One region of the Pelosinus baikalensis genome, then DNA from elsewhere that is predicted to be linked to it. Evidence: riboswitches for the same ligand, from Rfam matches in the RefSeq annotation. Region 1 holds a riboswitch; each other region holds the start of a gene.

Evidence for each region. Region 1 has a riboswitch for cyclic di-GMP ahead of LMF89_RS24480 (methyl-accepting chemotaxis protein). Riboswitches for the same ligand answer to the same signal wherever they lie in the genome.
Region 2: it holds a riboswitch for cyclic di-GMP, as region 1 does, so the genes downstream of both, LMF89_RS23605 (porin) here and LMF89_RS24480 (methyl-accepting chemotaxis protein) in region 1, are expected to answer to the same signal.
Region 3: it holds a riboswitch for cyclic di-GMP, as region 1 does, so the genes downstream of both, LMF89_RS26130 (methyl-accepting chemotaxis protein) here and LMF89_RS24480 (methyl-accepting chemotaxis protein) in region 1, are expected to answer to the same signal.
Region 4: it holds a riboswitch for cyclic di-GMP, as region 1 does, so the genes downstream of both, LMF89_RS11600 (methyl-accepting chemotaxis protein) here and LMF89_RS24480 (methyl-accepting chemotaxis protein) in region 1, are expected to answer to the same signal.

Annotation. Positions count from the first base shown of each region.
Region 1 covers NZ_JAJHJB010000078.1:134-7,931, forward strand. Annotated here, with positions in the region: gene crcB (fluoride efflux transporter CrcB) at 58-432, shown strand; gene LMF89_RS24475 (hypothetical protein) at 442-795, opposite strand; cyclic di-GMP riboswitch class I at 1,113-1,198, shown strand; gene LMF89_RS24480 (methyl-accepting chemotaxis protein) at 1,297-3,264, shown strand; gene LMF89_RS24485 (GntR family transcriptional regulator) at 3,722-4,381, shown strand; gene LMF89_RS24490 (glycyl radical protein) at 4,407-6,776, shown strand; gene LMF89_RS24495 (glycyl-radical enzyme activating protein) at 6,786-7,706, shown strand.
Region 2 covers NZ_JAJHJB010000063.1:5,396-13,868, forward strand. Annotated here, with positions in the region: gene LMF89_RS23590 (glycosyltransferase family 2 protein) at 1-1,726, opposite strand, end outside; gene LMF89_RS23595 (polysaccharide deacetylase family protein) at 1,843-4,494, opposite strand; gene LMF89_RS23600 (nucleotide sugar dehydrogenase) at 4,513-5,835, opposite strand; gene LMF89_RS23605 (porin) at 5,864-7,318, opposite strand; cyclic di-GMP riboswitch class I at 7,511-7,596, opposite strand; partial or broken gene LMF89_RS26430 (transposase) at 7,980-8,405, opposite strand.
Region 3 covers NZ_JAJHJB010000002.1:298,739-307,211, forward strand. Annotated here, with positions in the region: gene LMF89_RS02895 (methyl-accepting chemotaxis protein) at 1-685, opposite strand, end outside; gene LMF89_RS02900 (chemotaxis protein CheW) at 712-1,140, opposite strand; gene LMF89_RS02905 (chemotaxis protein CheA) at 1,137-3,773, opposite strand; gene LMF89_RS02910 (GGDEF domain-containing response regulator) at 3,793-4,773, opposite strand; gene LMF89_RS26130 (methyl-accepting chemotaxis protein) at 5,106-6,812, opposite strand; cyclic di-GMP riboswitch class I at 6,895-6,980, opposite strand; gene LMF89_RS02920 (YibE/F family protein) at 7,057-8,184, opposite strand; partial or broken gene LMF89_RS02925 (beta/alpha barrel domain-containing protein) at 8,368-8,473, opposite strand, start outside.
Region 4 covers NZ_JAJHJB010000014.1:51,940-60,412, forward strand. Annotated here, with positions in the region: gene LMF89_RS11590 (C1 family peptidase) at 448-1,344, shown strand; gene LMF89_RS11595 (FRG domain-containing protein) at 1,644-2,525, shown strand; cyclic di-GMP riboswitch class I at 2,694-2,778, shown strand; gene LMF89_RS11600 (methyl-accepting chemotaxis protein) at 2,882-4,570, shown strand; gene LMF89_RS11605 (AraC family transcriptional regulator) at 4,660-5,493, opposite strand; gene LMF89_RS11610 (TonB-dependent receptor) at 5,826-8,081, shown strand.

The DNA.
Region 1 (7,798 bases):
TTTTTGCTGGAGGTCGTGGATAAGAGTATAATGTGTAAGGATGAGGTGGTGATAAGGATGTTGAGAATCATAGCGGTAGCCGTTGGAGGAAGTATTGGGGCGACAGCTCGTTATTTAGTCTCCGTATGGGCTGCCGAGCGGTTTGGAGCTGATTTTCCCTATGGAACACTCATTGTAAATGTGGTAGGGTGTTTTATTATTGGCATATTTATGACACTGACGACAGAACGTTTTATTGTAAATCCCTATTGGCGGCTACTGATTACCGTTGGTTTTGTTGGTGGTTTAACTACGTTTTCATCTTTTAGTTACGAAACCTTTCGTGTACTGGAGGACTCTAATATGATAATGGCGTTGTATAACATTGGACTTAATCTTCTGCTTGGATTTGCAGCTACATGGATCGGTATTGGAGTTGCAAGACTTATTTGATGCGATATCTTATATAGTTACAGCTGTGCTAACAGCTGTGGTTTGAGTAATTGGGATGAGCGGGGGAAGATTTGCAATGAAATCTTTGGCAATTTGGGCAATATCCTGAGGAAGTCCTATATCTGGAAAATTGTTTATCGTATAAGATTGCAATGCCTTTAACGTCTCTGGGGTGATAACAAGTACAGGTGCTGTAGCGACAGTTGGAACCGCAGATGTGGAAGTAAGAGGAGCAGTGGGAGCTGTAGGAATGATTTCATTGGAAACAACTACATTCATAGCATTACCTGGGTTCATAAGGACGGGAAGATTTGAGAAAATGAAAAACTCTAAGGTATCTTGAAAATCAGATTTTAAAACCAAGATAACACTTCCCTTACATTTTAAGCATTCTAGTACTTCATCTGCTAAAACTATAGATATTTTAGCGAGGATTTTTTTGACCTGCAAGGCGGAGGAGCCGCGCAGATCGGGAATCTGTAAGGCGGCGACAACGAAGCAGGACGGAAAAAGACTGCTAAAGTGGCAGCGTTTTTAATGCAGATAAGGTACTAGGCTGTTTATAGTATGAAAGAACGAAGAATATGGTACATAGCGGACCTCCTTAATTGGGAGGTTCTATTATTTTTTTAGCGAAGCGAAAGGGATTTGAAGAAAAATGTCGAAAAATAGAGGAAAATACCATATATGGGCAAACCAATCTAAAGGTGGGGACGCAAAGCCATGGGTCTAAGGATGTTACATCTATGATTGCCAGGTTACATCGTTTGTTGATTATGATGTAACTTGGCAATCTTTTATATTAAGACACTTAATTCAGTATTTTATTCATTGGAATGTTAGGTGAGAGGAGAGGGCGTATATATGAAATTAAAAATGAAATTTTTAATCATGGTGGCGATTACGAGTCTGGTATTATTAGTAGCTACGACGATGGGGTATTTTTATGCGAAAAGTCAGGTAGAGGAAAATATTAAGAATGAAATGTTCTCGGTTGCCAATACCTATTCAACTCAATTAGACGGCTGGCTATTGGCGAAGGCGCAAACCGCAGTGACAACAAGTGAGAATATTCGAGTTGTGTTAGGTGATAGGGAAATCCCGGTTTCTTTTGTACAAAACTACAAATCAGATTCTAGTTTACTGGATCTATATGCCGGATTAGAAGATGGTAAAATGATTGATGGTTCAGGAGCTGTTTTGCCTGAAGGATATGATCCCCGTAAGCGTGGATGGTATCAGACAACAAAAGATAAAAACAAACTAGTCTTTACGGATGCATATGTTGATGCATTTACCAAAAAATATATTGTGTCCGCAGGCATACCATTAAAAAGTGAGGCAGGAAATTTTCGCGGTGTTGTTGGTATTGATATATCTTTAGATTTGCTGAGTGAAAAGATTAAAGAAGTCAATGTAAATGGGAAAGGGTATGGCACGATTATTGATCAAAAGGGGATTATTTTAGCACATCCGGATGCTGCACAAGTTTCAAAGAACGTACATGAAGATCCTGTATTGCAAAAATTTGCAAAAGAAATGTTGGCCCAGGATAAAGGCATGCAAACCTATGAGGCAAACGGAGCAGAAAAGTTAATGATTTATACCAAGATTCCTGCTACTGGCTGGACAATGGGTATCACCGTTGACGTAAAAGATGTGTATGGTCAGGTCACGGCTTTAGGATATCAATTTGGACTAACTGCTTTGCTTGGCATCTTATTGTCAGCTGCTGCTTCTTGGAGATTGTCTAGTGGAATCACCAAGAATGTTGCAATCTTATCTCAATCTGCACAACGTCTAGCCAGAGGAGATATTTCGGAACAAAACATTACGATTCAGACAAATGATGAGATTGGTCAACTTGCTGCAGATTTTTCTACTATGGCAGAAAATCTGCGTAATCTAATTAAGGCGATTGCTCAAACGGCAGAACATGTAGCTGCTTCATCAGAAGAACTTACAGCCAGTGCAGAACAATCTGCCCATGTATCTACTCAAGTGGCCACCTCGATTATGGAGGTAGCACAGGGGGCGGAGCAGCAGCTGCAAGCAATCAATGGAACTTCTGCGGCTGTAGACGATATGTCGGCTAATATACAGTGTGTTGTCACAAATGCTGCAACCGTTAATGTGACTTCTAAAGAGGCCGCAGCGGCTGCAGGCCAGGGAAGTAAGGCTGTTTTCAATGCTGTAAATCAAATGAATATTATTGAAAAGACAATTTTAGGATCTGCAGGAGTAGTAGCGAAATTAGGTGAACGATCAAAAGAAATTGGACAAATTGTAGACACCATTTCAGGAATTGCAGGGCAAACCAACTTATTGGCCTTAAATGCGGCTATTGAGGCGGCACGTGCTGGTGAACAAGGACGCGGATTTGCTGTTGTAGCGGAAGAAGTAAGAAAATTAGCAGAACAATCCCAGCAGGCGGCTAAACAAATTGCGGATATGATTAATGAAATTCAAGCAGATACAGAAGAAGCTGTAGTAACAATGAAGGATGGTACAAGAGAAGTTGAGATTGGCAATGAAGTGGTAAGCACTGCAGGCGCAGCTTTTAAACAGATCGAATTGCTTATTGGTCAGGTAGCCAGCCAAGTATATCAGATAACGGATTCCATCGGGCAAATGAAGACTGGCAGTCAAAGAATTGTTACTGCCGTACAAGATATTGAAAGTATTATGAAAAATACTTCTGGCGAAACACAAAGCATCTCAGCAGCGACAGAAGAACAGTCAGCATCCATGCAGGAAATCGCTTCTTCCAGTCATGCATTAGCTGACATGGCAGCAGAATTGCAACAAGAAATTAGGAAGTTTTCCATATAAGATCAATTTTATAAAAAAACTGGAGCAAAGAGGGATATTCAGAGTCTATGAGAATCTGAATATCCCATTTTTTATAGTAAAGAATCGATACGTTTTAGAAGATGAAAGTAGCATTAATTCGCAATGAAAAAAACAGTAGTTTTTTCTGGTAAGCATAGAAAGTATAAGTTTTTAGGTGTGGAAAAGGTGAGATATTATGAACCACAAAGGCACAATGCCGCTAACGCGGCACACAAAGGAGTGTACGAAAAAATAAATAAAAACCCTTTGTGTCCTTTGCGTTTTATTTTACATGTTTTATAGGACGCGCAGCGTTTTTTCTTATAGAACAATGTATTATCGAATATATACTGTATACAATCGATAATATTATTTACTGTATTGGCCGGGGAGCGTATAATAAAAGAAAAGATTTTCGAAAATCGAAATTGATTTTGATACATGTTATAATAATGCTATGAAAAATAATAATTATAAAACCAATACAATTTCACATCGTAGTATACCCACCGCTATTACAGAAGCTCTTCGTGAAAGGATTTTAAATGGTGATCTGCAGGGTGGAATGCAATTAAAACAAGAAGAATTAGCGCTGCAGTTCAATGTAAGCATGAGTGCCCTGCGAGAAGCACTAAAAAATTTGGAAGCGGAGGATTTAGTAAAATTCTATCCTAACAGAGGGGCCATTGTGAGTGAATTGAGCGCAGAGGAAGCAAGAGAAATATTTGATATTCGTCAATTTCTTGAAATCGGTGCATTAGAGTTATCGGTTCCTCAGTTAACTACAATCGACTTGGAAGAAGCAGCGATAGTTTTAAAGCAGCTAGAGAATGAGATGAATAGCAGTCGATGGGGCGAGTTAAATAAACGATTTCATGAAATTTTATATCGGCAGGCAAGACGACCCCGCTTACTGAAACTGATTCAAGTCATGCATAACAACGTTGAGCGCTATATGCGCTTGTATCTTGTATCAATGAATTATCAGCTTACATCTCAAAAACAGCATTGGGATTTACTTAATGCTTGTAAGAACAAGGATGCTAAATTAGCTAAGAAAATTCTAAAGAAGCATATGGCTGATGCCAGTGAGCGTTTGTCGGAGTTTCTATCCTAACTATTTTTTGACAGGAGGTAGTAAGATGTCCAGTTACAGAATTGAAAAGTTTAAACAATCCTATATTCATTCTAAACCTTCGATCAGCATTCATCGGGCGGTTGCTTTTACTCAATCCCACAGGGAAACAGAAGGTCAATCTGTAATTATTCGAAGAGCAAAAGCATTTAATGCCGTATGCAGCAGTATTCCAATCACTATTTTTGATAATGAACTCATTATAGGATCAATTGGCGAATTCCAAAGATCAGGCATTGTCTGTCCTGAATATTCCTGGAAATGGGTTGAACAGGAAATGGACTCTTTTAGTACTCGGAGCCAAGATCAATATCAGATTAACGAAGAAGACAAAGAGATACTTCGAAGCGAGGTCTTTCCTTACTGGCAGGGCAAATCACTGGAAGAAACATTCTTATTACGAATTAATGACGAAACAGCCAAGCTTTTAATTGATACAGGTGTTATCGATAATGACTCTAAGTGGAGGAGCGCAGTTGGTGAAATCACTGCGGACTATCAAGATATTATTTTCAAAAAAGGTTTTGAGGAACTAAAGAGGCATGCAGTAAGCCGTATACAAGAGTTAGAGCCTATCACAAAAGAGGCACTGGAAAAAATTGATTTTTACAAGGCAGCTGTCTTAGTTTGTGACGGTATTATTGCTCTTGCTCACCGCTATTCCGATAAAGCATTGGAATTGGCAGAAGAGGAGAGGGATTCCAAACGGAAAAATGAACTTTTGGAAGTTGCACGGATCTGTAGAAAAGTTCCGCAATATCCCCCTGAGACCTTTCATGAGGCAATTCAGATGGTTTGGTTTACTCAGCTAGGTTCTATACTGTCAGAGAATTCATTAGCTCTCAATTTGGGAAGATTTGATCAATATATGTATCCTTTTTTTGCTCATGACGTAAAAGCAGGGATTATTAATGAAGCGCAGGCACAAGAATTAATCGAATCTCTTTGGTTGAAACTTTCTGAATGGGTCTGGGCAATTTCAAGCAATACGGCTCAATTTTTTGCAGGTTACAATTCGTTTCAAAATTTAACCATTGGCGGAAGAACGAGAGATGGAAAAGATGCAACCAACGAACTTTCGTATATGTGCTTAAAAGCTACGGAGAATGTGAAAACGCATCAGCCTGGACTTAGTGTGCGCATTCATCCGGACAGTCCTGATGAATTTCTGCTGGCGGTATGTGATCTTATTAGTGTTGGAACTGGATTCCCGGCAGTTCACAATGATCGGGTTGGTTCCCAGATGCTCTTGGCTGCAGGATTATCACCGGAGGATGCACGGGATTGGAGTAATTGCGGCTGCGTAGTACCTCATTTTAGAAAAGTTGGCGAATGGACCTCAGCAGTCAATCTAAATTTAGCTGCTGCTATTGAATATGCCCTAAACAGCGGAAAAAGCCAGATCACCGGCAACGTGATGGGACTTGTGGAAAAAGAAATTACTGGGTTTAAGAGTTATGATGAGGTTAAAGAGGCTTTTTTGCGACAGCTTTCTCATTTGATTAAGCATTCTGTCATCGGAACGGTAACCGCTCAGCAGATACATGGGGAAATGGTGCCTCGTCCTTACCTTTCGATGCTCGTAGATGGTTGTATGGATAAAGGTGTTGATTTGAGTAAAGGGGGAGCCAAATATAATGTTGGTCCTGTCATTACTGGAATCGGAGTGGCTGATGTTGCTAATTCTCTGATGGTTATCAAAAAGTTGATTTTTGAAGAAAAGAAATATACCTTAGAAGAGTTGGGCAAAGCGCTAGCTGTCAACTGGAAGGGATATGAAGAAATGAGAAAAGACGCACTGGCTTGTCCTAAGTATGGTAATGATGAAGATGAAGTTGACAGTATTGCTGTAGAAATTACTGATTTTTATAATAAAGAAATTAAATCCTATAAGGATTATTTTGGATCGCCATTTAATTCTGCATTTATGGGGATTTCCAACTACATTCCTGCGGGAAGTATTATTGGTGCAACCCCTGACGGCAGGAAATCCATGACTCCTTTGACGGAAGGGGTATCGCCTCATGCTGGTACGGATCTTACCAGTCCAACGGCTGCGATGCGGTCTGCTGCTAAAATCAATCATGATGTACATTCCGGAGGTACTCTGCTGAATGTTAAGTTTTCGCCAGATCTGTTAAAGACGCAGAGGAACAAAAAGAACCTTGCTTCGATCATTCGCGCCTATTTTTCTCTTGGTGCATTTCATGTTCAATTTAACGTTATTTCCACGGAAATATTACGAAAAGCGCAAGAGCAGCCAAATGATTATAAAGACTTGCTGGTGAGGGTGGCAGGTTATAGTACACAATTTGTTAACCTTTCTAGGGAAGCGCAAGATGCAATTATCGAAAGAACAACCTATGAAAGTCTGTAGTGTGATCCTATGAAGGAGAGTAATCGGATTGCTGGCAATGTATTTCAAATTCAGCGATGGTCAGTTCATGATGGTGATGGGATTCGAAGTACAGTTTTTCTAAAAGGATGTCCTTTACGATGCAAATGGTGTGCTAACCCTGAATCCTGGAATCCCAATCCTGAAATCTTATACTTTCGTGATCGATGTATAGGCTGTGCACAATGTTCTTTGGCTTGTAATCATCAGGCAATTCCAATGGATGGGGGCATTCCTCTTTCTTTTGCCCGAGAGAAATGCTGCTGTTGTGGTGATTGCTGTGAAGTCTGCCCCAATGGTGCAAAAAAGAAGATCGGATCATTAATGACAGTAGAGGAAGTCATCAAGATCCTTAAGCGAGACAGCATTTTCTATCGGGAATCGAAAGGGGGAGTTACCTTTTCTGGAGGAGAGCCATTTGTTCAAAGTGAGTTTTTGAGAGAACTGATTCTAGCGTGTAAAAGGCTTGCAATTGATACTGCGGTTGAAACCAGCGGATATTTTGAGTGGGAAGATGCAGAAGATATTGTTAAAGAATTAGATACTGTATTTATAGACATTAAACATATGGATGAACAGGTTCATAAAAGGCTGACTGGCGTTAGTAATCGGAAAATCCTTGAGAATGTTATTAGAATCTCTCAGAATCATCATGAGGTCATCGTTCGTGTACCTTTAATCAGCGGTGTGAATGATGATCGAAATAATATTGAACAAATGTGCCAATTTCTTCAAGAAAATACCAGGATTCTTGGTGTGGAACTTCTTCCTTATCATCCACTTGGGCATAGTAAGATGAATGCCTTAGACCGTGAGGGATGGGAAATCTTCAGCACTCCTGATGCAGAAAAAATGGAACAGGTAAAAAAAATCATAGCAGAATACAATATTCAGAATATCGATTTTAAATGACTTTATTGTGCAGCTCATTTTACGAATCGTATGTAAAAGTGCCTTCAGTTCAACACTGTAGGCACTTTTCTTATAGTATCTATTTGAATGTA
Region 2 (8,473 bases), on a different contig from region 1:
AAGCAATGGGCATTTGCCATAAAAGTACGGCTTCATAGTATAAACAAAACCACAATCCGTAAATCCATGTTGAGCTTCTTCTTAGAAATAATTGGGCCATACTCATGAGCAATGCCATTAAAAAAATACCAATCATAAAGGTAAAAGGAAACACGCGATGTGCTATCGGAATGTAAATTAAATTATAAATTACGATAATCGGTGCTAAGAGCGGTACAACTACGCCCATATAAAAAGATAAGGCCATAAAAGGTTCCTTTTTCCACATAAATCCTGCTGCAATTAGGGACTCTCGAAGCCATGAGCGTTTCCAGCGCATCTGTTGTTTCAAAAAAACATTGTAGGTGTTCGGTACAATGGTATTACATATCGCGGTATCTTGATAACCCGTGCGATTTTCTCTTAATATGAAATTGGTCATGCTTCGATCATCGCCGAATGTAGCTTTCTCCCCCAAAAATCGTTGATTTAGCCAAGCATCCATATATTTAACAAGCAAATCTTTTCTGTAACAAGACAGAGGACCAGATAAACAGGTGACTGCATCAAAATAGCTTTCTGCAGCCTTCATGATACGAAAGGCAATGTAATATCGTACAGCCTGCATTTTCGTGAGTACATTGGTATAGGTGTTGGCAACGTCGGTTCTGCCGGAAACACCTCCCATTTTTGTATCTTTAAAGGGCTGGACAATATTTCGAATAGCAAAAGGATCCAAAAAGCTGTCAGAATCAACAAATACAATCAATTCATGTTGCGCCAATACTGCTCCTTTTCCCAATGCCTCCCTTTTACCTGCATTTGTTTCCTGAACAATATAATGAAGCCTGTTTTCAATATCATAGCGTTGTTCTTTAATCTTCAGTTCTTCTACGATCTCTTTAATTTTTTCAACGGATTTATCATTAGAGCAATCATCTACAACAATTACTTCTAGTTTATGGATAGGATAATCTTGATTAATACAGCCTAAAATTGTTCTTTGTATCCATTGTTCCTCATTGAAACAAGGAACAATAATTGTCACCCCAGGCGTAAAATCTTTGTCAATAGGAACTGGTCGATAAAAAGAACCAAACAGATATCGAGTAAGCAAGAATGTTGCTGCAATAATACTGTACATATACAAGATTTTATTAAATTTAAAATAAAGCACACTTTCTGCCCTCATCAGAAGAATGCAGGCAGTAATAAAGAATAGAAAAAATGAGGCAGCGGAAAGCATATACCAATTTTTCTTCTTTGTTGCATACTGGGCAAGTGACTCGATAAATTCCACTCCACACAAGGTTTTCCCTTCTGCATTTTTGTCAAAGCGGATATAATGGGCGGCAATATCAACTTTCATCTCATAACCTTCCGGCATCGAGCCGGGCGATATGACAAACTTCAGTTTGATTTGTGATGCCAGGCTCAAGCCTTGAGCCACTTCCGGAGCAACTTCCAGCAACATACCGGTAGTCGATATATCAACGCCTTTCCCGAGACATGTTACTTCTTTTCCATTAGAAACATATCGGATTGAGACATCATAATTCACCAAGTAGCGTCTGCCCATTTTTTCATTTTCTACAAGAGTTGAAATATCGTTGGGGTCCTCATTTCCCTTTACGCGGCGTCTATCTATATTCGTACGCAATTTTTCTTTATCAGGTACTTTAGAAATCAGCCTGCGATCAGGTTTGGCAACAAGTAAAATATCCTCTTCTGTTTTTATCTTATCCATCATCCACTTCCTTGCCATTTCTACGCTGCTGATTAGAGCAGCATATAATCAATCACTTTTATCATGTCATTATGATAATTTATACTTTTGCTGCATTAAACATGATCATTATTATTTCATTTCAGTGATTTTCGGCTGATTTGCGAATAGCCATCAATTAAGTAGTCTGATAACCTGCCGACTTTAAATTTGGAAGGATCAGAATCTGCTTTGGCCTCATTTGCAGTCAGCAGTATATCTAAAGCTATTGCAGTGTACGCAGCACTATCTAACATATGCAGAACCAAAATAGCGCCTTTTCTTACTTCCCCATTTTCTGTATATACTCCATCTTCAATTATTTTTTCAAGTTGAGGAACATTTTTTGCTCTATAATCATTTGTGTTGCACGAACCGGAAACAATAAATTCGTAACCAGTTTCAAACAGCACCTCAATTCCCATCTTGCTGATTGCCAGCGTTGGCGGGCGAAAAAATTTGGTTAACATTGGTTTACCATTAACGTTTACATCTCCTGTAATAGTTAATAATTTTTGATAGGATGTAGCAAGCTCCTGAATGTACTCTTCTTTATCCTGAGTATTGACTTGCTTACCTGTTTTTGGATCCCGAACTACCATAGGTTTATGTTTGTCAGAATGATCTCCAATATTATGACCTTGCATAGCAATCGTTCGAAGCAGATTTGGGTTATTTACTACATTGTGGGTGAGAATAAAAAATGTTGCCGGTACATTATGCTTGCGCAAGACATATAGTATTTTATTGACTGACGCATCCGTCCCCCAGTCGTCGAAGGTAATGAAAATAACATTGTCTTTTGTGTGTATCAATCCACTCTTATCAAGACGACGAGTGTCCATTTTTGAGAAACCTAGCATATTGTTATTGTCATTAACATCCCTGTTTCCGATATAGCGTTTAGAGGCTTCTGCCAGAAAATTGTGTGTATCAATCATTTGCTCAGATCCATCATTTTTTAGATGTGCAGAAACAGTTGTCAGGTCGACCGGGTATCGATAAATAAATCTAGTATTATTCAGAATTTCTCCTACCGGCTTAATCGTATACTGAGAGTCATTCGATAAATTATTGGCAGGATTATCATAAAATGTTGCATAGGCAATGTTATCCACTTTGCGTTGCTTGATTATTTCAGCCAAATCGCCAACCAATCGATCATTAGCATAATAATCCATTCTGAAGTGTACAATTTGTCCCCGTGCTAAAGACAACATGGATTTTCCGAAAATTTCCGCCATCACTTGATTTGCCGAAGTGTAATCTTTATGTTTGTTTTGGACAACATTGACAGATTGACCAATCAATTTATAGCCCAAACTAAAAATCACTTCTTTAGTTGTATCCGATACGGCGCCCCATGGCTGTTTTACCAAGTTCGTAGCCACCCCAAACTGTTCTTGCAGTTTCTTACTATCACGCAGAATTGTACTGCGCGTCTCATCAGCAGTCTCCCCATCCTTAGGTCTGATCGCAATACCAATTTCGTGTCCATTTTCAATGATTCTTCGCAGTGTTTCAGGGTACTTTTTCATCTCTACTTCTGCTACAAAGAAGGTCGCTTTAATGCCTAGACGATGTAACCTTGTGAGTACATCATTGACCACTGTTTCATTTGCTAATCCCCCGAAGGTATAAGAAAGAGCCGGCTCTGTGGTTGAAATCACTTTTATTTCTTGTACCTCGCTATTTACACTCTCTGCCGCATAAGCTGTTCGGCCAATAAATAAAGACGTAAATTCTTCTTGTAGGAAAGAAGCTATTTTTATAAAAAACGAGTAGTGAATACTTTCTTTAACGTTGTTTATACTATTTTGAAAAAAAGTCGTTTTTACTGGATTTTGCATACTGCTGTCAGCTGCGAAATCTTCTACATAGGCCGTAGTATAATTTGCCTTGCTAATAGCAATTAAAAGTCTTTCTACCGCAGCGATAGTTTCCTTTTCTCCCAAGTTTGCCTCTTGCGGCAGCTCTTTTAATCCAGGCTGCTTGTCAATCGCCGGTCGTAAATCCGTTTTTCCTGATTCATTTACAATCTTTTCAGTATTGGGTTTTAGTTTAACGGAAAGGATGCTTCCTGGTTTAAGCTTGCCGACAAAAGTGTCCGCTGCCAAAAGAGAATTCATTTGTTTCACATTCAAAAAAACATCACTTTTCACCACACTATTAAAACCACAGGCCTTTGCTGCTTGTAATAATTGATCCGTATAGTTGGTATCATTGCATTTTAAAAGATTTGGCTCTTGATCTGTGATCACTTTGATGATTTTTTGTGCCCGGCTGAAATCTTTTACTACTCTTTCTACAGGTAGAGTTTCCATTTTACTAATGCCTAAAAGTGAATAGTTTTCTATTTTATGCCCTGCTTTTTTGATATTTACAACGGTTTGCGGATCTTCGGCAGTCTGCATCCCATCTACAAAAAATGTTGCTTTCACATTATGTTTTTTTAATAGGTCTAAAATTTGCTGCATGCTAGTGCCATCTGTTAGCCCATCAAAAGTTATAGCAATCCGACGCTGGCCACTATTGCTACGCATGATTACAGTTGCTTTGTCTTGACTACTTTTCATTTTAGCTAATGCTTGTGCAATTTCTGCCTCAGCATTATAAGAACTTTCTATATCCGTAATGTTACAATAGTCGCCGCCTGTCGGCGCTATAAAAAAGTCTTTAAAGAAAAATATCCCGATGAGGCAAGCACCGATAAATAGAACCAGTGATGATACTATTATCTTATTTTTCACGTATATCACCCCTTATAATTAAAGACTCCAGTAAGAATATCCCTCTTCTTCTATGGCTTTTTGGTCAAATATATTCTTGATATCAATAAAGACATATTTTGTTTGTAATCTTGGCTGTTTAAATAACTTTCTCAAGTCTGTCGTCCGCAAATTCTTAAATTGTTGATGCGCTACTAAAAAGACCAGACAATCAGCATTTCGAACATCTTTTATGTCTACTAATTCCATATCAAACTCTTGTCTAAACTCTGTTTTGTCGGCAATAGGGTCTACCACATTTACTTTGATTCCATAGGTAGCAAGGTGCTTACAAACATCTACCGCTTTTGAATTGCGCATATCCGGACAATTTTCTTTGAAAGTGATACCCATAATATAAATATTAGATTTCTTGACATTTATATTAGATTGAATCATTTTTTTTATAATGTTGTCAGTGACGAAAATCGCCATATTATCATTGACTGTTCTGCCAGCGGCAATAATCTGCGAGTGGTACCCCAGCATTTCAGCCTGATAAATAAAATAATACGGATCGACTCCAATACAATGACCGCCTACTAATCCTGGATAAAAACCTAAAGCATTCCATTTGGTATTCATGGCATCAATAACCTCTTTGGTATTGATCCCCATACGATCAAAGGCCATTGCCAATTCATTCATAAAGGCGATGTTAATATCCCTTTGGGCATTTTCAGCCAATTTTGTCGCTTCTGCAACTTTAATGCTGGGCGCTTTATAAACACCTGCATGAATAATCAGCTCATAAACAGCCGCAATAATCTCCAGTGTTTCTTCGTCCATTCCTGCTACAATTTTTTGAATGTTTTTAAGCGTATGTACTCGATCCCCAGGATTAATTCGCTCCGGCGAATAGCCGATTTTAAAATCTTCGCCACATAGCAAACCCGACTCTTTTTCTAAAATAGGAGCACAAATATCTTCTGTAACTCCTGGATACACTGTGGATTCAAAAACAACAATAGTGCCTTGAGATAAATTTTCCCCTATCATTTTGCTGGCATTGATAATCGGTGCCAGATTGGGTGTCTTATCTCCATTGACAGGTGTCGGCACAGCGACAATGATAACCTTAGCTTCTTTTAGCCTCGTTGGATCACTGGTAAATTCCAAAGTTGTACGTTGAATTTCTTCATCGCCAATTTCATTGGTAGGATCAATTCCCTTTTTGTAAATATCAATCTTTTCTTGATTAATATCAACTCCCAGGGTTTTAACTTTCTCAGCAAAAGCAACAGCAACTGGTAAACCTACATATCCAAGCCCGACAACTGCTAAGAAATCTTTTTTTGTCCGAATTCTTTCAAATATTTCCATCCTTATTTCATCTCACCTGCGTATTTATTTAGAAATAATACGTTAATTGACTCCACCAAGTATCACCTTTATCCTTAGAAATTTTATCTGATAATCTGTAATATTCTATACCTGCAACAAGATTTTCTTTGAGTGCATAATTCATTCCCACTCCATAGCCCTTAAACCCCTGCATTGAACCTCCTATGCCATTCATCCCATGGGCAATATATGTTCCTCTGGACTGATTGTAATATTTGGCAAATATTTCATAGGTTCCCGCTCTCCATGATTTTAAATCACCATAGTTAAGGCTTAATACATAGCCGTTGTCATTCCCATTCCGATCCTTCAGGCTGGAACTCAAGACCATCGTTCCTACGCTAAAATTACTAAAATTATAATTTCCACCAAGAGTCCAGATTGTATTTTGATTACTGTCATCCGTCTGATAATGATACATGCCAGCTTCCAGATTATAATCAAAATCCTCATACCGTGCTGTGGCAATCGCTGTGTCTTTTGTATCATTGGTTTCTCCGTAGCTCAATGTGTATTTTACTGATCCCTCAAAATCAACTCGGATACCATCAAAGCCGCTATCATAAATATTTCCTTCTGCCATTAGATATCCAAAAGATCCTGCTTTCACTGTGGATGTGCCAACCTTTCCCACCACATATAAACGTGAAAGTTTGAATTCATTATTATAATGCACTAAATTCTTTTTACTTTCCAAAATACCATAAGCACGCCAATCCTTATTAAGTGCAGCATCAGCTCTAAGATACATACGAATTCCAGAAGAATCTCGCTTCCAGCGTTCAGACCCACTGTTAAATGCATAATGATAACGAATTTCACCGTCAAACTTCACCTTGTTGTCCGAGCGATTACTACGCTGTCCTATATGCATCAACTCATCTATGAGGGCTGTGTATGTTTCCTGATCAATATAACCTGTATTAAGGATTGCTTTTTGATCAGCAACAGTATCATTCACCTTACTTATTGTTTTTGATTCAATATCAGCATTATTCCGTAGAAATGTTGTTTTTTGCTCAGTATCAATTGTGCTGCTATCTACATGCGTTATGATTTTTACTGTAAGTTGTGCAATTCCATCTACAAATCCGGCTTTGGCTTCTTCAATATTCAAGTTTGGATTATCAATTATCTTACGTCTAATCTGTTCCATTTCGTAGGCAAACTCAGTTCTTTGGGCGTTAGGTATAATTTGCATTACTTTTGCTGTTGACCTAGATGTTGCATCTGCAAATTCAATCTTAAAATTTTCAACATTTGTGGTTGGTGCGGATACAATTGTTGCTGTAATTTGTGCCATTTCATAAGCAAAGTCAGCCTTGAACTTTTCAGTAGAAGCACTATCAAGCTGGTTTGAAGCATATACCACGTTTCCCATCCACTCACCATCAAAGGGATTCCCTGTAGATGTACTAATTACTGCTGCCATGGCAAATAGTAATATTAAATTTTTTTTCACTCAATAATTCACCATCCTGATAAAATGTATCATAATAAACCGCGATCAGTACCTATTTCTTCCACTATGTAGCTACTCTGAATATGATCATTCGTATCATTTTACCATTTATTACCTTTTGTTAGAACTTCATAATCATAGAATTTTTAATCTAATATTATTTATATTTACAACAAAAAACTGCCAAGTTGCAATTGCAACCTGGCAGTCATATACAAAATGTATGTAGACCCATGGCTTTGCGTCCTTACCTTTCAATAAGTTTGCCTTTTTCATTATTATTTTACTTATCAAACCAAACTCCAAGAGAGCATTGATATATTACCATAAATATATTATTGTTGCCAAGCATTATTATTACAAAATAAATGGTAATAAGTTTAAAATCTTTTCTAGCATTTTATCTTAAATCGCGATTAGTAGTGGAACGCTTTCGAGGATTTTAAATATCCTAATTCTTAATCAAAAAAGAGGCTGTCGCATTAGCAATTCTCTTTTAAAATTGAAGATAGTATTATCTGGAATAAAAAGGGCACACGAAAATAGAGGAACATTTTCCTCAAATTTTTGTGTGCCCTTTTTCTGGTTTTAAGCTACTTTCAACGGATGCAAATAGGACCCGCATCTGCCACTTTGTATTTTATTATGCAGTTTATTCACATTAAGTGCGAGTCCTAACCAAGATACTTTTTGCCAAAATATTTTGCTTCCTACGACCAAGAAATCTTCGGAAGCCCATATCTGCTTTCACTTCTCCAAAAGCTCCTTCCGATTGGATGCTGCGGTTCATCCGGAGTATTTTCCCTTCTTCCCTTTGTATTCGATTTAAGGATTCTTCTCGTTTTTGCTGAAATAGTTTTGAGACTTCAAAATGTTTGCTTCGTTCCTCTAAAGGCAGCTGCGGGCCAGCTATTATCCACACAACATATTCAGAATCTACGCCGAAATGAATATTGTATGCCGGTTTTAATTGACCATTTTTCATTGAATCCTCTTTCATCCGCATAAACGTTGCGTCAAGATCTGTTTTTGAAAAACTATTTCGATTCCCGGCGATATGAAGATATTGAGTGTATTTTTTAAGTCGATGATTCCTAAAACGGGAATAAGACTGGTAAATTCCTATTAAATCCATCTCCTCCACAATTTGTTCCA
Region 3 (8,473 bases), on a different contig from region 1:
CCTGGGACATAAGATTTTGCAGTTCCTTCACAGGCTCTGTAATTTTCCTAGTTATAAATACAGCTAAACTCATAGCTGCCAAAAAGCCTATACCAAGTAAAATTACCATATTCTTAATTGTCGCTTCTGCTTCTGCCGAGTTACTTCTTGCCGTTTCACCTGCATGTACCATTTGTAAATCAATTAATCGATCAATAAGCTGAGTCAGTTCTAATGAAAATTGATTTCCTTGCCCGGCATAAATAGCATAAGCAGCCTGATTATCTCCTGCCTGGATGAGACGTAATACTTCATCCAAAATAACGCTCCACTTACCTTGTATTATTTTCAACTTATTGAATTCCTGTCGAACCATTGGCGATTTAATACTTTGTTCAAACTCCGCCAATTCCATATTCATCTTATTATGCAATTCATGAATAGAAGTACGATATTGTTTTTTCTTCTCTTTATCTGTTTCAATAATGGATTGACCGACAAGCACTCGAATCTGCTGATACGACATCGCTGCCTGGGCAAGTTCTCCCAGAGGAATGGTATTGACCTCATATAACTGCTGATCACTCATTTTTATTTCCTTAATATTATGTATTCCCACTACCCCCATAAGACCCGTAATAAAGACAATCAGCATAAAACTAATCATTAGTTTTCTACCAATATTTAAGTTATTAAACCACTTCATGCCATTTTCTCCTTCCCATGTTCCATTTATATCGCATCAAATATTTTATTTATATCTAGAATTAAAATAATTTCTTTATTAAACTTTACTATTTCCGATATAAATCGTCCTTGCAGATTCTTTATATTTGCTGGTGGTAATTCGCACATATCGGGTGTTATATCAATCACTTCTGCTAGCTTATCAATAAAAAATCCTACATGATCTCCCTGAAAAAGCCCTTTTAGAATCATACATTTCGTTTTCTTATCTTCTTGTTTCTGATTTAAATGTAATATCTGGGTTAAGTCAAACAAAGTCACTACTTGTCCACGCAAATTCAAAAGACCTACTACGTGGGATGCCCCCCCTGGAACAGCCGTATATTTGACATTTCGATTAATTTCTTTAGCAAAAGCTATATTGATGCCACACAAACTACCAGCAAGATAGAAGGTCAAAATTTTTCCTGTCATGAAAATTCTCCTCTTACAACTTGCACATCTGCCACTTTTTTCAATACGTCTGCCTTATCAAATTTCAATTGGGCATACTGTTCCGGAACACTCATCTCAAAGACTTCATGCAAATCCACTAACAGTACGATTTTTTCATTGATGATCGTCGATCCTAATAGTCCTTTTCCTTGAATATCCTCTTCTACCATCAAGGAGTCCACTTGTACTGTATCCTTTATTGCTCTTACCAGAAGACCCAAGGAAAGGTTATTCCCTTTAGGTGTAATCACATACATTTTCTCACCTGATTGTTCTTTAGAAACAACTGGCAGATACTGTTCCAATCGGATTAATTGCATGATATTACCTTGAGAATTATAGTATTGTTTATTCCCAATTTCTTCGATCTGGTGAGGGCTAATTTCGTTAACCCTTGCGATCATGGACAAATGCAGGCCAAAGATCTCTGGTCCGGAACATTGAAATAGCAATAAATTCTGCATCTCTTGTATTTGATTATCTAATGATACCATTTCCGATTGAGAACTTTCCACCCCTTCTTCGGAAAACACCAATTTCCCCATACTGGCAATCCCGTCAACATCTAGAACCATGGCAATACTGCCATCACCTAAGATCGTTACTCCTGAATACACTTTTACTTCTTTTAAATGATTAGGCATGGGCTTTACTAAAAGTTCTTCCTGACCATGAATGGCATCAACAATGATACCAAAGGTTCTTCTGGCAATTTTTATAATCAGAATTCGTGTAATAGGGCTTGATACTTGGAAGTTTTTTTCCAAACCAATCACATCTGCAAGGTGAACAATGGGAACTAATTTCCCACGCAGCTGCAGTACTCTTTGCCCTTGAATCCACTGCAATCTCCCTGTCTCTTGTCCATCTGCGATTCGCACAATTTCCTGTAAATGAGCCTGAGGTAAAGCAAAGCTATGCTTGCCAACTGCTAAAATGAGAGAAGGTATAATTGCTAAGGTTAAAGGCAGCAGCAAGCGAAAAGTCGTTCCTTTTCCTTTCAAGGTATGCAGCTCTACAGTACCGCCAAATTTTTCAATATTCGATCGGACCACATCCAAACCTACGCCCCGACCTGAAATATCACTTACCTGGGAGACGGTTGAAAAGCCTGGTGAAAAGACTAATTCTGCCATTTTACTTTCACTGATATCCATTGCTTCATCCTGCCCAACCAGCCCTTTTTGCAAAGCTTGCTGCCTAACCTTCTCCACATCAATCCCTGCTCCATCATCCATGATATCGATAATCACTCGGCCACCTTCGTGCCGAGCTTTTATCTCGATCATTGCAGTAGGATCTTTCCCTAAAGCCTTTCGCATCTCAGGCTTTTCTATGCCATGATCTAATGCATTACGTATCAGATGGGTAAATGGATCGATCAATCCTTCCAGAATAGATTTATCCATTTCCACTTCCTTGCCTTCCATTTTCAGTGTAAGGCTTTTCCCCAATTTCTTTGACAAATCACGTACTAAACGTGGAATGGAATGAAATAAAATGGAGATCGGCTGCATCCGGGTACGCATAATCTTTTCTTGCATTTCGGTGGTGGTATGATCAATCTTTTGTAAAACAGGCCGAATACCCGGTATCCCGTCCACATGTGCTTCTAATAATCGCAGTAATTGATTTCTTGCCAGTACCATCTCACTAGACAAATTTACTAGATTATTAAGTAAAGCAACATCCACTTTAATACGTTCTTCAGCCAAATCATTTTTAATTTTTTCTTCTGAAAACTCTAAAGCCTTCTGCTTGCTCTTAAGTAAATTCTCATCTTTAGGATAAGCTGACTTTTCTTCTATTTCCGATAATAGTTGAAAAATTTCTGCACTTTGAGTGGCAATGGAAAGCTCCTCAATATCTCTTGCATTGGCACCAATTGCCATTACCGCCAGTTCTTTTTCCAGCACAGTACTAAACAAAAATACTATTTCTTGCCCAGAAAAATTCTCTTCTTTTAAAAAATTCTTGTTTCGAATATAACTGTTCAAGATGGTTCCAATGGACTGAATACTCTTTGACATATTGATAGAAAATCGCTCTACATCAATCTGTTGAGAATCAATTTCATGCACATATTTATATATTTTATGACCTTTCTTTCCCAATTCACTAATCATCTTGTTATTGGCATCATCCCTGTGATTCTTTGCTGCTGTTTTCTGGGGTATTTGAGGAATGAAGGTCTCATCCGCAGCATCTAATCTTTCAATCAGCTGAGCATCTTTACCACTTATATAAATATGCTGCAGCCTTTTTACCAAAGAAGCAATGTCTCGTTCTTCACTTATAGCGATGTGATCTAATAATTCCCGCAGCTCATCATTAGCCATTAATAATGCATCCACGATGTCAAGTATTAGAGCAAGTTCCCTGCTCCGTATCTTTCCAAGTACACTTTCCATGGCATGAGATAATTCAACGATTTTTTGAAAACCAAAAAAACCTGCTGTCCCTTTAATATTATGCGCCGAGCGAAAAATTGCATTGATCACATTTTCATCATACTCTTTTTGTTCAAAGGACAGCAGTCCTGACTCTATCTTTTCTACATGTTCTTTCGCTTCTACAACAAATTCTTGAATCAGTTTTTCATCCTTTAGCATGCTACCACCTCTTCCTAAGTCAAACAGCAATCCATCTATTTCTGCCTTCACGTTTCGCCCGATATAAAGCATCATCGGCTTTCTTGATCAACATCTCATAAGAGGAATCGGGATCTGGTATCATTGTGGCAACGCCTAAACTAATAGTAACATAGAGATTAATTGCAGAAGCACTATGAGGTATCTGCAACTCTTCAACAGCTAACCTGATTTTTTCAGCGATCTTTTTTCCTCCAGCATAATCCGTAGCATACAAAACAACTGCAAATTCTTCACCGCCATAACGTGCCTTTATATCTGAATTGCGTTTCACACTATGATCCAATACTGCTGCAACCTTTTTTAGGCATTCATCTCCTGCCAGATGTCCATAGGTATCATTATAAAGCTTGAAATAGTCCACATCAATCATGATAAATGTCATTATTTTTTTCTCTCGCAATGCGTGCCACCACTCTTTAGCCAAATAGTTTTCCAAACATCGTCTATTGGCGATACCTGTAACTTCATCTTCCATGGAAAGATCTTTTAACTTTCCATTTACAGTCTGTAACTCCCTCATAATATTTTCCATCACTCGTGTAGTCTCGTATAAGGCAGCATTGCGTTGCTCTAATTCATATTGATAACTTAAAATACGGCTGCCAACGGATAATCGGCAACTCAGTTCTCTTGGATCAATTGGCTTAGTCAAAAAATCATCCGCTCCAGCATCAAAGCCAATAACCATATCTTCTATATCGCTTTTTCTTGCTGTTAGCATAATGACATACGTATGGGACGTTTTTGCGCCTTGTTTTATCCTCTTACATAGCTCCACCCCATCTATACCGGGCATAATCCAGTCTAAGAGCACAATAACAGGCTCATTAATAATCTGGAATATCTTCCATCCACTTTCACCATCAGCAGCAAGGATCACTTCATATCCCCATTGCTGTACCATTTCTGAAAGGATGGTGCGAATGCTTTTTTCATCATCAATGATTAATACTTTCATTTGACCTCACCTTATTTTTAAAATTATCTTCGGCTCTATACTGCTATTTTACTACTATATAATGATTCGCCTTACTCCGCTAGATCTTATTAGATTTACCTTGCCTTCTACTCTAAAGAGATTTAGTCAAAAAATCAAGGAAATCATGCTTCCACTTTCTTGCTATTTTGGTTTGACGATTATAACTTAACATGTAATCACAAGTGTCCATGAGTAAATAATAAAAACCTCTCTAATATAAAATGTCCCCTACAGAGCAGACACTAAAAAAGTCTCCCCTGTAGGGTCTTTTTATGTATTATAGAAAGGTTTTTTATATTCAGTATGATTTTCTACATTCTAAATTGTCTAACAATCCCTTGAAGTTCTTCTGCCATTTTAGCTAATGCTTGGCTGGATGCAGCAATTTCTTCCATAGATGCCGACTGCTCTTCTGTGGCGGCAGAAACGGTTTGTGTCCTGCCAACCGTTTCTTGACTAATCGTATCAATGTCGTGTACCGATTCCACAATTCGCTTACTGCCAGACGCCATTTCTTCAATAGAAGTTGAAGTCTCTTTTATATGCATCGTTAATTGGTCAATGAGTGCTGATATATCCCTAAAAGCTTGCCCTGCGGTATTAACCACTTGTGCTCCTACATTAACCTCATGGCTGCCTTCCGTCATCGCAACCACTGCTTCTTCGGTATCCGACTGGGTTTCCGTAATTAAATTGGCAATTTTCTTGGCTGCTTCTTGGGATTGCTCTGCCAACTTACGAACTTCCTCCGCAACAACAGCAAAGCCCCTGCCATGTTCACCTGCTCGTGCCGCTTCAATAGCAGCATTTAGCGCCAGAAGGTTGGTTTGAGCAGAAATTCCGGATATCGTATCGACAATCTGTCCAATTTCTTTGGATCGTTCTCCCAATCTCGTCACCACTTGAGCTGACTTAGTCACCGTTTTCTCTACGATTTCCATCTGACTAATTGCCGCATTTACGGCTTGTGTACCATCTTGGGTAGCTTTAGAGGTTTGATCGGATACGCCACTTATGATCGCTGAATTCTCGGCAACTTTCTCAATGCCTGCAGAAAGCTGCTGTACTACAACAGTCGTAACATTCACTGCACTTGCCTGCTGTTCAGCTCCTTGGGCTACTTCACTAATCGTCGCTGCTACTTGATTCGTAGCTTGAGCCGATTGCTCTGCGCTTGCTGTCAGCTCTTCTGACGAGGCAGCAACTTGCTCAGATGAAGATGCTACCTGGCGTACCAAACGCTGCAAGCTGCTAGCCATGCTATTTAATCCGACCCCAATATCACCAATTTCATCCTGGTCTACCACATTAATACTCTCTACCCCAAGATTTCCTTTTTCGATCTCATTTAGAAACATGCAAACGGATTTTAGCCTTCTGGCAATTGCATTGGATAATCTCCAACCTAAGAACAGGCAGAGTAGAACAAAAAATCCTGTTAATGTGAAAATAACGATTCCCGCAAATCCAGCATACTCTTGTCCCTTACGATTCGCCTTTTCACTTTTATCTGACATGAAGTCAGCTAACTCTTTAAGAGTTGAATTGACAATTTCCAGTTTGCCGGCTGCCTGCTGGGTGAAGTAAGCATATGCTTCCTGCTTGCGCCCTTGCTGAGATAATTCGATAGCTTTTTGACGCTCTGTTCGATATTGACCGATTGCTTCTTTTAGCACTACTAACTTTTCCCGTTCGAAGGACCCCAAATTTTGGCTTTCATATGCCTTTAATGTTTGGTCTGTTTCCGTCGACAACGATTTCATCTGAGTGACCAAGACATCTTCTCTTGCTTTATCAAGATTACCAAAAATCATTTCCAGAATCATTCCATGGACGGCTCTAAAATTATGTCGAGTCTCATTTAGCCTTTTAATCGACAACAGATTTTCACTATACATAATTTTCATTTCGTTACTCATTGTGTTTATATAATAATATCCGATAGAACCAACTAAAAGTGTTGCCATTGATATTATTAAAATGATTGCAAGTATTTTCCCCTTAACCTTTAGCTTCACGTAAACCTCCTGAAATATGTAAAATGTAAAAAATATAGCACCAGTCTAAGATACGCTGGTGCTAATTACAATTCTACATTGAATCGGCAACCTGGCAATCATAGGATATCTTCCCTTAGACCCACGGCTTTGCGTCCTTATCTTTGGATAAGTTTGCCACAATATATTTTTCCATTTAATATTACATTATATTACATAAACTGTCAACATATGCCAAACTTTTTAGAACGTTAGGGATATATAATTATTTACTATGTTTTCGACTCAAAAGAAAAGCTGTAATAACAGCCGTTAACGGTATAGAGCAAATAAGTCCGATACTTCCCGTGAGAGCCCTTGTAATTTCTGTTGCAACAATATTCAAATTCATAATGCGCATGAAAGACACATTATCTTGTGATGCGATCAAAAATACCAGCGGCAAAGAGCTGCCTGTATAAGCCAGGATCAAGGTATTTGCCATAGTTCCCATAACATCGCGTCCAACATTGATACCCGAGTTGAATATTTCTCTAAATCCATAATGAGGACAGGACTGTTTGATTTCATATTGAGTCGATGCAATGGATATGGTAACATCCATAACAGCACCTAATGATCCTAAAATAATGCCTGCAAATAATACTTCTTGGAAGTTCATAAAGGTGAGGGTCGTAACCTTTAGCATCATTGCTTCTTCACTATCTAACCCCGTCAGATGCATCCAAGAAATGGAGATAGCGGCTAATACACCGGCAATCAATACGCCACCAACGGTTCCTAAAATAGCACCCCAGGTCTTTGAGTTCCAGCCACTAATGGTAATTTGAGTAATGGCTGTAATCACTGCGCAAACAAGCATCGTGGCAATGATAAAGTTCCAATGGTAATTTAAGATCAAGGGAATCATACCTTTAAGAATAATAACTACTGAAAAGCAAATAACAAAAATAGTTTTGATGCCTATGGTCTTCCCTAGAATTAATAAGGATAAAATAAAAAGACCAACTAGAATATACGTGGGAAAAAGACGATTATAATCCGCAATATGATACTGTTTTTCATTTTGCACATCACTCACTGCAAGAATAATTTTATCACCAGGGCTGGGATTAATATCAAATAAAGGTTGATTCGTAATATAGTTAATGCTTTGCACTTGCTTGCCGGACTCTGCCCCTGATGTGAGCAGGATTGTAACTAAACTTTTACTGCTGATACCCACTTTTTTATTGGGTGCTACATCCAGTGATTGTATCGACAGCACTACACCATTCACATACTCAATTGGTTGTGTATTGTTGCCTGCCGCCAAGACAGGCACCGAACTAAAAAGTAGACAGGCTATGAGAGTCACTAGAATATATCTGGGAGAAATTCGCTGTAATTTCATAAAGATAATCTCCTTACTATTTTAAAATATAAGCTCTACGGTGTCGTTTGATGCTTTTAATCCTTGCATTTTAACACTTGTATTGAAAATATACAAGATCCTATTAATACTTCCAAGTAAATCTACTTAATAAATAAGACCCTACAGATTATTTTGTCTGTAGGATCTTATTTACATTTCACTTCATGCTTTTGCTAACTGTATGGTCTCGATAAATTGTTTGGCCTTTGTTGTAATAGAAGTATAATCGCCAGTTTTGGCTCCTCCAGTAAGATTACTACCTACCCCC
Region 4 (8,473 bases), on a different contig from region 1:
AATATATGCAAAAAAAGCACACACAACGAATGAATGTTGTGTGTGCTTTTTTTGTGTAGTAAGTTGTTGTTTCTTGAAGACTGTTACAAATGAAAAGACTGTGAAACCGGAAGCACCGCTTATCATTTGATAAGCGGTTTATCTATCTTTTTCCTTGACGTTCTTCTAGATATATTGGATTAATTATTTTTTTTAATGTTAAAAAATGGAAGGATAAAAGAAATCTTAAGGAGAAGTAAATAATTAAATGATTCTAAGAATCCTGTTCCTGTGTTGATGTCTACGCTTCGCAGTGTACGTTACCATACCTCGCGCAAGGCTCAGTACATGGGACTGGTTAGGTGCCATGAAGATTATTTCAAATCGTTCTGTATTTCATCGACTTTTCATGGTGCAACTCTCACTGAATCATATGTAGAATGGTATATATATTTAGGAGGTATCACTATGAATCATCAAGCAATACTTTCCGACAATAGAATAGTAGGTACAGGATGGTTACCACCATTACCTGATTTGCGTGATTATACAGAGGTCCATCCTAAGATTGAGAAAGTCATGCAAAAGTTGGGGATATCTGACAATGTTCCGTTACCGACCAAGGCAGATCTACGACAATGGTGTTCCGAAATTCAAGACCAAGGTACGCTGGGGGCGTGCACTGCGCATGCGGCTGCAGGTATAATCGAATATTTTGAGAATAGATCTTTTTCCAATCACATTAAAGCCTCACGTCTTTTTATTTATAAAAATTCACGAAACTTGAGAGGTGTAACAGGAGATAAAGGTTCCTATTTACGAGATACTATGGGAGCTTTAGTACTTTGTGGCGTACCATCCGAAAGCTACTGGAAATATACTGATAATGATCCAGCCTTTGATAAAGAGCCATCCTCTTTTATATATGCAGTAGCAGATAACTATGAAGCATTGCAATATTTTTGCCACGATACGTTAGGTATGAATAAATCTTCCGCCGAAGTATTGAATAGTGTGAAAAAGTACATTGCATCTGGCATTCCATCGATGTTTGGTTTTTATGGTTTTAATTCATTTACACAGTCAAACGTTCCTGGTGGAATTCCTTATCCAGGTCCAGACGAACAAGCACAGTGGGGGCATGCCATTGTCGCAGTAGGTTATGATGATACTATAAAAATCAAAAATACCAAATATAATCAAGAAACTACAGGGGCTCTACTGATACGTAATTCTTGGGGAATCACTTGGGGTGATCAAGGTTATGGTTGGCTGCCATATGATTACGTTTTGAATAAACTCGCAACTGATTTCTGGTCTCTTCTAAGTATGGAGTGGATTGAGACTGATCAATTTGGTATTTAAAACGAGAATATTAATTACTGTATAACAAAACAAGAAGGTCAGTGAACATAAAAAATTCGCTGACCTCGCTTTTTCTCAGAGTGTTGCTTAATGATACATATTTATGACTAATATGCTTTTTTATGTAAGAGACAGCCTAGCCATTAAGTAGTGGAGTAGGTCTGTTTTTTTATAAAAAGGCGGAACTAACAAAAAAACAGGAAATGAATAGTAGTGGATTAAAATTGAGCAGAATGTTAAATGAGTATTATTGTTAAGCAGCGTGTAAAGTAGGTATTCGTTCTACAATAGGAGGATTTATGTTTAACAAATTTAATCTTATAGAAGCTAATACTGTTGATGAATTTTGGGATATATTATCGCCTCAAAAAACTCTAGGAGATAAGCCGAGCCAATTTATTTATCGTGGACAGAGGGATGCGAGTTGGCATCTCATACCCTCCATACTACGAAAAAATAGTCCCTCTAAAATAATATTTGGACAAAGAGAAATGACTGCAGATGAACAAATTTTTTCTGAAAGAGCTATCTTAGAACAATTTGTAAAACAATGTGATTTACTTGGTCTTAAAATTGTTAATGACTCTGCTGAACTTCGTGGAAATTTAGATCCACGAACGTATCCAACAGATAAATATTATATTAATCCATCTGAGTGGCCAAATGAAGAATTAATAGAGCTAATGGCTTTAGCTCAGCATCATGGTGTGCCTACTCATCTTCTCGATTGGTCTAAACGTTCTTATGTTGCAGCGTATTTTGCCGCATCCACCGCTTTAGCAAAGCACGACATTGAGGAGAATAATACTAAAATTGCAGTATGGGCATTGAATGTAGAAAAGATTCGTTCATACAAAAATATAAATATAATTAAAGTTCCAGGGTCTACTAGCAGTAATCTTGCGGCTCAATCGGGCTTGTTTACGGTGTTAAAGCAACCAATAGGCAGAGGACAGCCATTTCCCCAAAAACCTCTTGAAGATGAGTTTGCATCTTTCCCCAATACACCTTTATGGAAGATAACATTACCTGTAAAATATACTGCAAAAGTTCTTGATTTGTGCGAACTATATGGAGTTTCAGCCTCGACCTTATTCTCTGGATTTGATGGAGCAGCAAAAGCTGTTAAGGATTGGATTAACAAATGCAGATATTTAAATCTGCACCAAAAAAGCGAATAATGAACTTCTAAGTGGATTCTCGCTGTTAATCGATTTTATCGAATACAAGGACAGGCACATGGCCTTCCTCTACTCGATTTTGAGTTTAATAACAAGGCGAAATATTTGTCTTAATTTAGAGGATTTTGGAAGTTTGAGGAGAATTATTAATACATAAATTTAATACCATTTAATGTTCGGCAAACTTAGCGAAAGTTAAGGACGCAAAGCTATGGGACTAACGATTTTAATCTATGTCTGCCAGGTTGCTATATGAATTACAATTCATGTAACAATCTGGTTTTTTTTATGGAAGGAGATGCGATAAACGAGTTTATGCAGCCGTCTTAACAATTAAAATGTAAAGGAGTTATTTTATGCGTAGAATACCTATTGTTGCACAATTAGGAGGTATGTTTCTCACTTCCATTTCCTTTCTGCTTATACTGCTTGGATATACAGCATATCAGTATTCGACAGCAAGTGATACATATGAAAATTTAATTACACATACTTCCGCAAATATGCTCTTACTCACGAAGGCACAGGATGGTATGCATACTGGTATTGCTGAATTGCGAGGTTTTATGGCCTACTCGATTAGCAGCTATGAACAAAATTCCAGAAAAGAATTTGAGAATAGCGCAAAAGATTTAAAGGTATTTGTATCTGGTGTGGAAAATCCAGAAGTGAAAACAGAAGCTGTTAAACTAGAAAAGATGATGGATGACTATAGTCTTAAAATGGGACAGCTTATGGATGCAAAAAAAGCTAACAGCCCTTCCTTCAATACATTGCTTGTGGAAGGGAGAAATTTATCACAGCAGATAGACCTGCAATTTGATAAAACCTTTGATTTAGAAGAGAAATATTTAAAGCAATCAACGGTTAAACTTATGCAGGAACAAAAAGATACCAAGAATTTGGTTGGAATTTTAAGTATGCTTATTATACTATTCGTTTGTAGTTTAGCATACTGGTATAGTAGGTATATGGCGAAACGCTTACATCGTGTTCGGAATGAAATGGACGCAATCAGTCATTTTGATTTAACAGCTGCTGAGCAACATGCTGCTGTTAATGATGAGATAGGTGATATGGTTACTGCAATGTCCCAAATGAAGAATGCTCTGCGCTCGCTAGTAGGGCAAATACGCCAAAACTCTGAATCCTTGGCAGCATCTAGTCAAGAATTAAGTGCAACAGTAGAAGAACAGTTACGTGCAGCAGAAATTGTTTCTAATACGATAGCGGAAGTTGCGAGTGGGTCAGCCCAGAATACTACGAATATAACAGAGATGTCAGCTACGATTCAGGAACTTTCTGCAAGTACTGAGGAAATGAACTCGAATGCCTATGAAGTGAATGCAAATACTCAAAATGCTGTTGAAGAAGCAAGCCAAGGGATGAATTTACTGACTCAGATCGTTACACAGAATGAAACTGTTGCAAAATCAATGATCAGTATTACAGAGGCGGCAAATTCCTTGGCAAAAGGGTCTGAAAACATTCGAGAAATCGTTACAGTCATTCAAAGCATTGCAGGTCAAACCAACCTATTAGCGTTGAATGCTGCTATTGAAGCTGCTCGTGCTGGTGAAGCAGGAAGAGGTTTTGCAGTAGTCGCAGAAGAGGTTCGGAAGCTGGCGGAACAAAGTGCTGAGGCAACACGCCATATCGCTGAAATTATTAATAAAATGACGGAGGACATTGATTATGCTGTCCTACATGTAAGTGAAGGAAACCATGAGGTGGAAGCAGGAAAACAAGTAACATTCAATACTCAAAAAGGGTTTGAAGTTATTATTGATAAGCTCGATAAGGTGAAAATTGTAGTTGCTCAAATAACGCATACAATTGAGGAAACAGCAAAGGGAACGCAAACAATGGTAGAGAATGCCCAAAATATCAGCGGTGTTGCAGAAGAAACTGCAGCAAGTGCACAAACGGTAGCCGCTGCATCTGAAGAACAAAGTGCCAGTATGCATGAGATCAATCATAATGCTGAATCTTTAGCAAAAATGGCAGAAGAACTCAATGAGATTATCAGTAAGTTTAAGTTATAAGTAAATGAAAGTGCGTAATGGCATGACTAGACAACTTTGTCTAGTCATGCCATTTTTTAGAAAGAATATGAAAAAAGAGATACAACATCTTATATTAACCTGTTTTTTCTGTTAGACAACTTTGGCAGCATACTGGGGCAAAAACCTGTACGTTTCTTAAAAAGCTTACTGAAATAGTAAGGATCAGAATAGCCTACACAAGCTGAAATTTCTGCTATTGAGCAAGCTGTAGTACATAATAGTTCTTTGGCGCGGCGTACCCGGTATTCAATCAAATATTCATTTGGTCCCATGCCTGTATGTTTTTGAAATAAATAGGCAAATTGTTTGCTGTTCAGAGCATATTGCCCAGCCAGCATTGGCACACTAAGAGATTCCATATAATGGCTATGGATGTATTCCATGGCCTGTTCTACGATTTCCTGTCCACCTTCGTTGCGCCGGTTGACAGCACTAGTTAGAATCTCATCCATAATACTGAAAAATAATGATTTAGCTCGCAATCCTGGCAGTTTGCCTGGAGTTGTGCAGCTATTATACAGTCGATGCAGCAGATCATTGATGCGCGTATTATAGCCAGCCTCCAGCTCAAAATGGGCCAACGCATAAGGAAAGGAATCAGCTGCATTATCATCAGTCTGATAATGTATGACCATAAAAACCCATTCGGATCGTCCCTGCACCTCTTTATCTAATGACATATTTGGACCGGCATGAAAGATTTTTCCGTATTCCATTTCATAAGGAACATCGTTAAAGAACATCCGCGCCCGCCCGCGCAATGGAAAAACAATTCCTGAAAACGGGGGAGTATGTCGACCAAAGCATCTTCCGCCAGGAGGCACGACAGTTCTGGCGACATCAATAATACTAATATTGATTGTGGCATAATAATGGGCCAGTTCATTAATATTTACATTCATTTAGGGGTTGCCTCCCTTTTTCCTAGAAAGATAATTAGTTCTGTGTTATAATTGATATCGATTATCAATTATAACTTTTTCATCCAGCGATTGTCAATGATTTATCTAACCTATTAATTAAAGAAGTTTTATCAGGAGAATGGGGCATTATTTAATTTATTTGGAAAAAATCCAGGATTCCTTGGAAATATATCCATTTACTCCTGCACTTGTACTTGCTATTCTGTTTAATAAGCATTGAGATTAATCCTCATTTAGATTAGATGCTTAGCAATTATAACTAACATATCATGTCCACCTAGAGTAAAGTGCACGTAAAGGAGTCGAAGAATATGAAAAAAAAAATGTCCCGTACCAGAAAAAGCCTGCTATATGCCTTAATCGGCAGTAGTCTAGTCTGGCATGCACCGATAGTTTCCTATGCGGCGGAAGAAACACAGGAACCCGCCCCTGCTACCGGACAAGCTACCGAAGAACAGACCGCTTCCAGTAGTGAAACTAACGGACAGCGTGAATTTGTCTTGGAAGGAGTTGAAGTTACCGCCAATCGCGGCCAAGCTCTTCCCCTTGCTTACCCCGGCGGCCAGGTGGCTCGCGGCGCCAATCTCGGCGTACTGGGCAACAAGGATTTTATGGACACTCCCTTTAACGTCACCAGCTATACCGCCCAGACCATCGAAAATAAGCAAGCCGACACGCTGTACGATGTGCTCATCAACGATCCGTCCGTCCGCTTCGCCACCTCTACCGGCCATAGCAATGAAAACTATATGATCCGCGGGTTAGAAGTAAATTTTCAGCATCTCTATTTTAACGGTATGCAGGGTTTGGCGCCGCAATACCATGTTCCAGTTGAATTTCTGGAACGGGTGGAAGTACTTAAGGGGCCCAGTTCCTTCCTTTACGGCGGCGTAAGCACTTCGGTGGGCGGCGCCATCAACCTGGTGCCTAAACGCGCTGGCGAGGAGGACATCACTACTTTTACCACTGACTATACTTCCTCGTCCAAATTAGGCGGCCATATTGATATTGGGCGCCGGTTTGGCGAAAATAAAGAATGGGGCATTCGTTTCAATGGCGTCTATGCAGACGGTGACACCGAAGTCGACGGTCAGTCCAAAGAACGGTTGCTGGGCGCTCTAGGTGTGGATTATCAAAAAGACAAATGGCGACTGTCCCTGGATGCATATGGTTCGCAGGAAAGTCATGACAATGGATCTACCTCTATGTATTACCTAGCCAACGGTTACGTAGAATCAGCTCCGGACGGCTCAACCAATGTGTACAAGGGAACATCAGGCACGACACGGAACAATGGTGTTCTGTTTAAGGGTGAATATGACATCCAGGACAATCTAACCGCTTATGCCGGTATCGGTATATTATCATCCAACGCAACCGGCTACATCAACGGCAATCATGTTCTGAACCTACAGTCCGATGGAACGGCAACTGCCCGGAATGTCTTTAAGCAATACTTTTGGACCGACACCACTTCATCCGATTTTGGACTGCGCGGCACTTACCAGACCGGTTCGGTAAAGCATCAGCTTGTTTTAGGTGCAAGCTTCCAGGATACGGATTATTCCAATGCTTATAACCAAGGCAGCGGTAATTATCCAACGAATATTTATAACCCGATCTCACTTGCAAATTACTATAATAGCCTGGCGCAGCCAGCTAAGGGTAATAAGACACTCGTTACTGAACTTTCCAGTTATCTTCTGTCCGACACGCTTTCCTTTGACGAAGATAAAGTTCAGCTAACGTTGGGGGCACGGCGGCAAAATGTGAACCAGACAAGCTATAAATACTCCAATACTGCCGCCACCGGAACACCGACCTCAACTACCACTTACGACGCCGACGCCACTACACCGATGGTCGGCCTCATAGTCAAACCGTGGGGAGAAGCGGTTTCACTCTACGCCAATTATATTGAAGCACTTTCCCCTGGAACTGTGGTTGCTACAACGTATGACAACGCCAATGAAGTACTGGCGCCATATAAAACCAAACAACAGGAAATCGGCGTCAAGTGGGACAAAGGAAATTTCGCCAATACGCTGGCCTTTTTTCAAATCAAAATGCCAAGCTATATGACTACTGATAATATTTATTCCTATGACGGCAAACAGAAAAACCGCGGCATTGAATGGAATACCTTCGGCAGCGTAGCGAAAAATCTTCGTCTTTTAGGAGGAATTGCCTATACACATGGCGAACTGGTTCGTTCACGCACAACCGCAAATAACGGCAATACACCTTTTGGCGTACCTAAATGGACGATGAATGTCGGTGTCGAATGGGACACGCCGTGGAAAAAAGATTTAACACTTTCTCTCCTGACGGTATACACCGGTTCCCAATATATTAATAATGCGAACACCATAAAAATCCCAAGCTGGGTACGCTATGATTTGAGCGCGCGTTATAAAACCACCATCAACAATGTCCCGGTCACGTACCGTGCCAGCGTTGAAAACTTATTTGATAAACACTACTGGGCAGGTTGTTTTAGTAACGAGAATTATGCCACCTTAGGCGGACCCCGTACCTTTAAATTATCGGCAACCTTCCAGATATAAACGAGGTATTTAACTATAAATACCACCACACTTGAGGCTTTTAAACGGCTAAAAGAACTTTTAGCCGGCACTGACAAAACAACTCAAACCATATTGCGCATTCTAGCCGCCGTTTTCGGCGGCTATGCGCTTACCTCCAGCATGTTGGCGGCTTTGGTGCTGCTGTTGCCCTGGGCAACAGCGGATGCCTTGTTTTTTAGTGTGCTGTTTCCCCCTCTCTTTTACACTGGGGCACTGCTCTGGGCTTTTACCGCTCCTACTGCCCAGCGCGCTTGGCGGAATTTACTTGTCGTTACGTTTTCTTGCGGGTTCCTGGCGCTAGTTGTTGCCTGGGTAAGATAAGGAGAAGTTGTTCTGCGTATTTTTTTATCTTGCAGTTTAAATCCAGATGC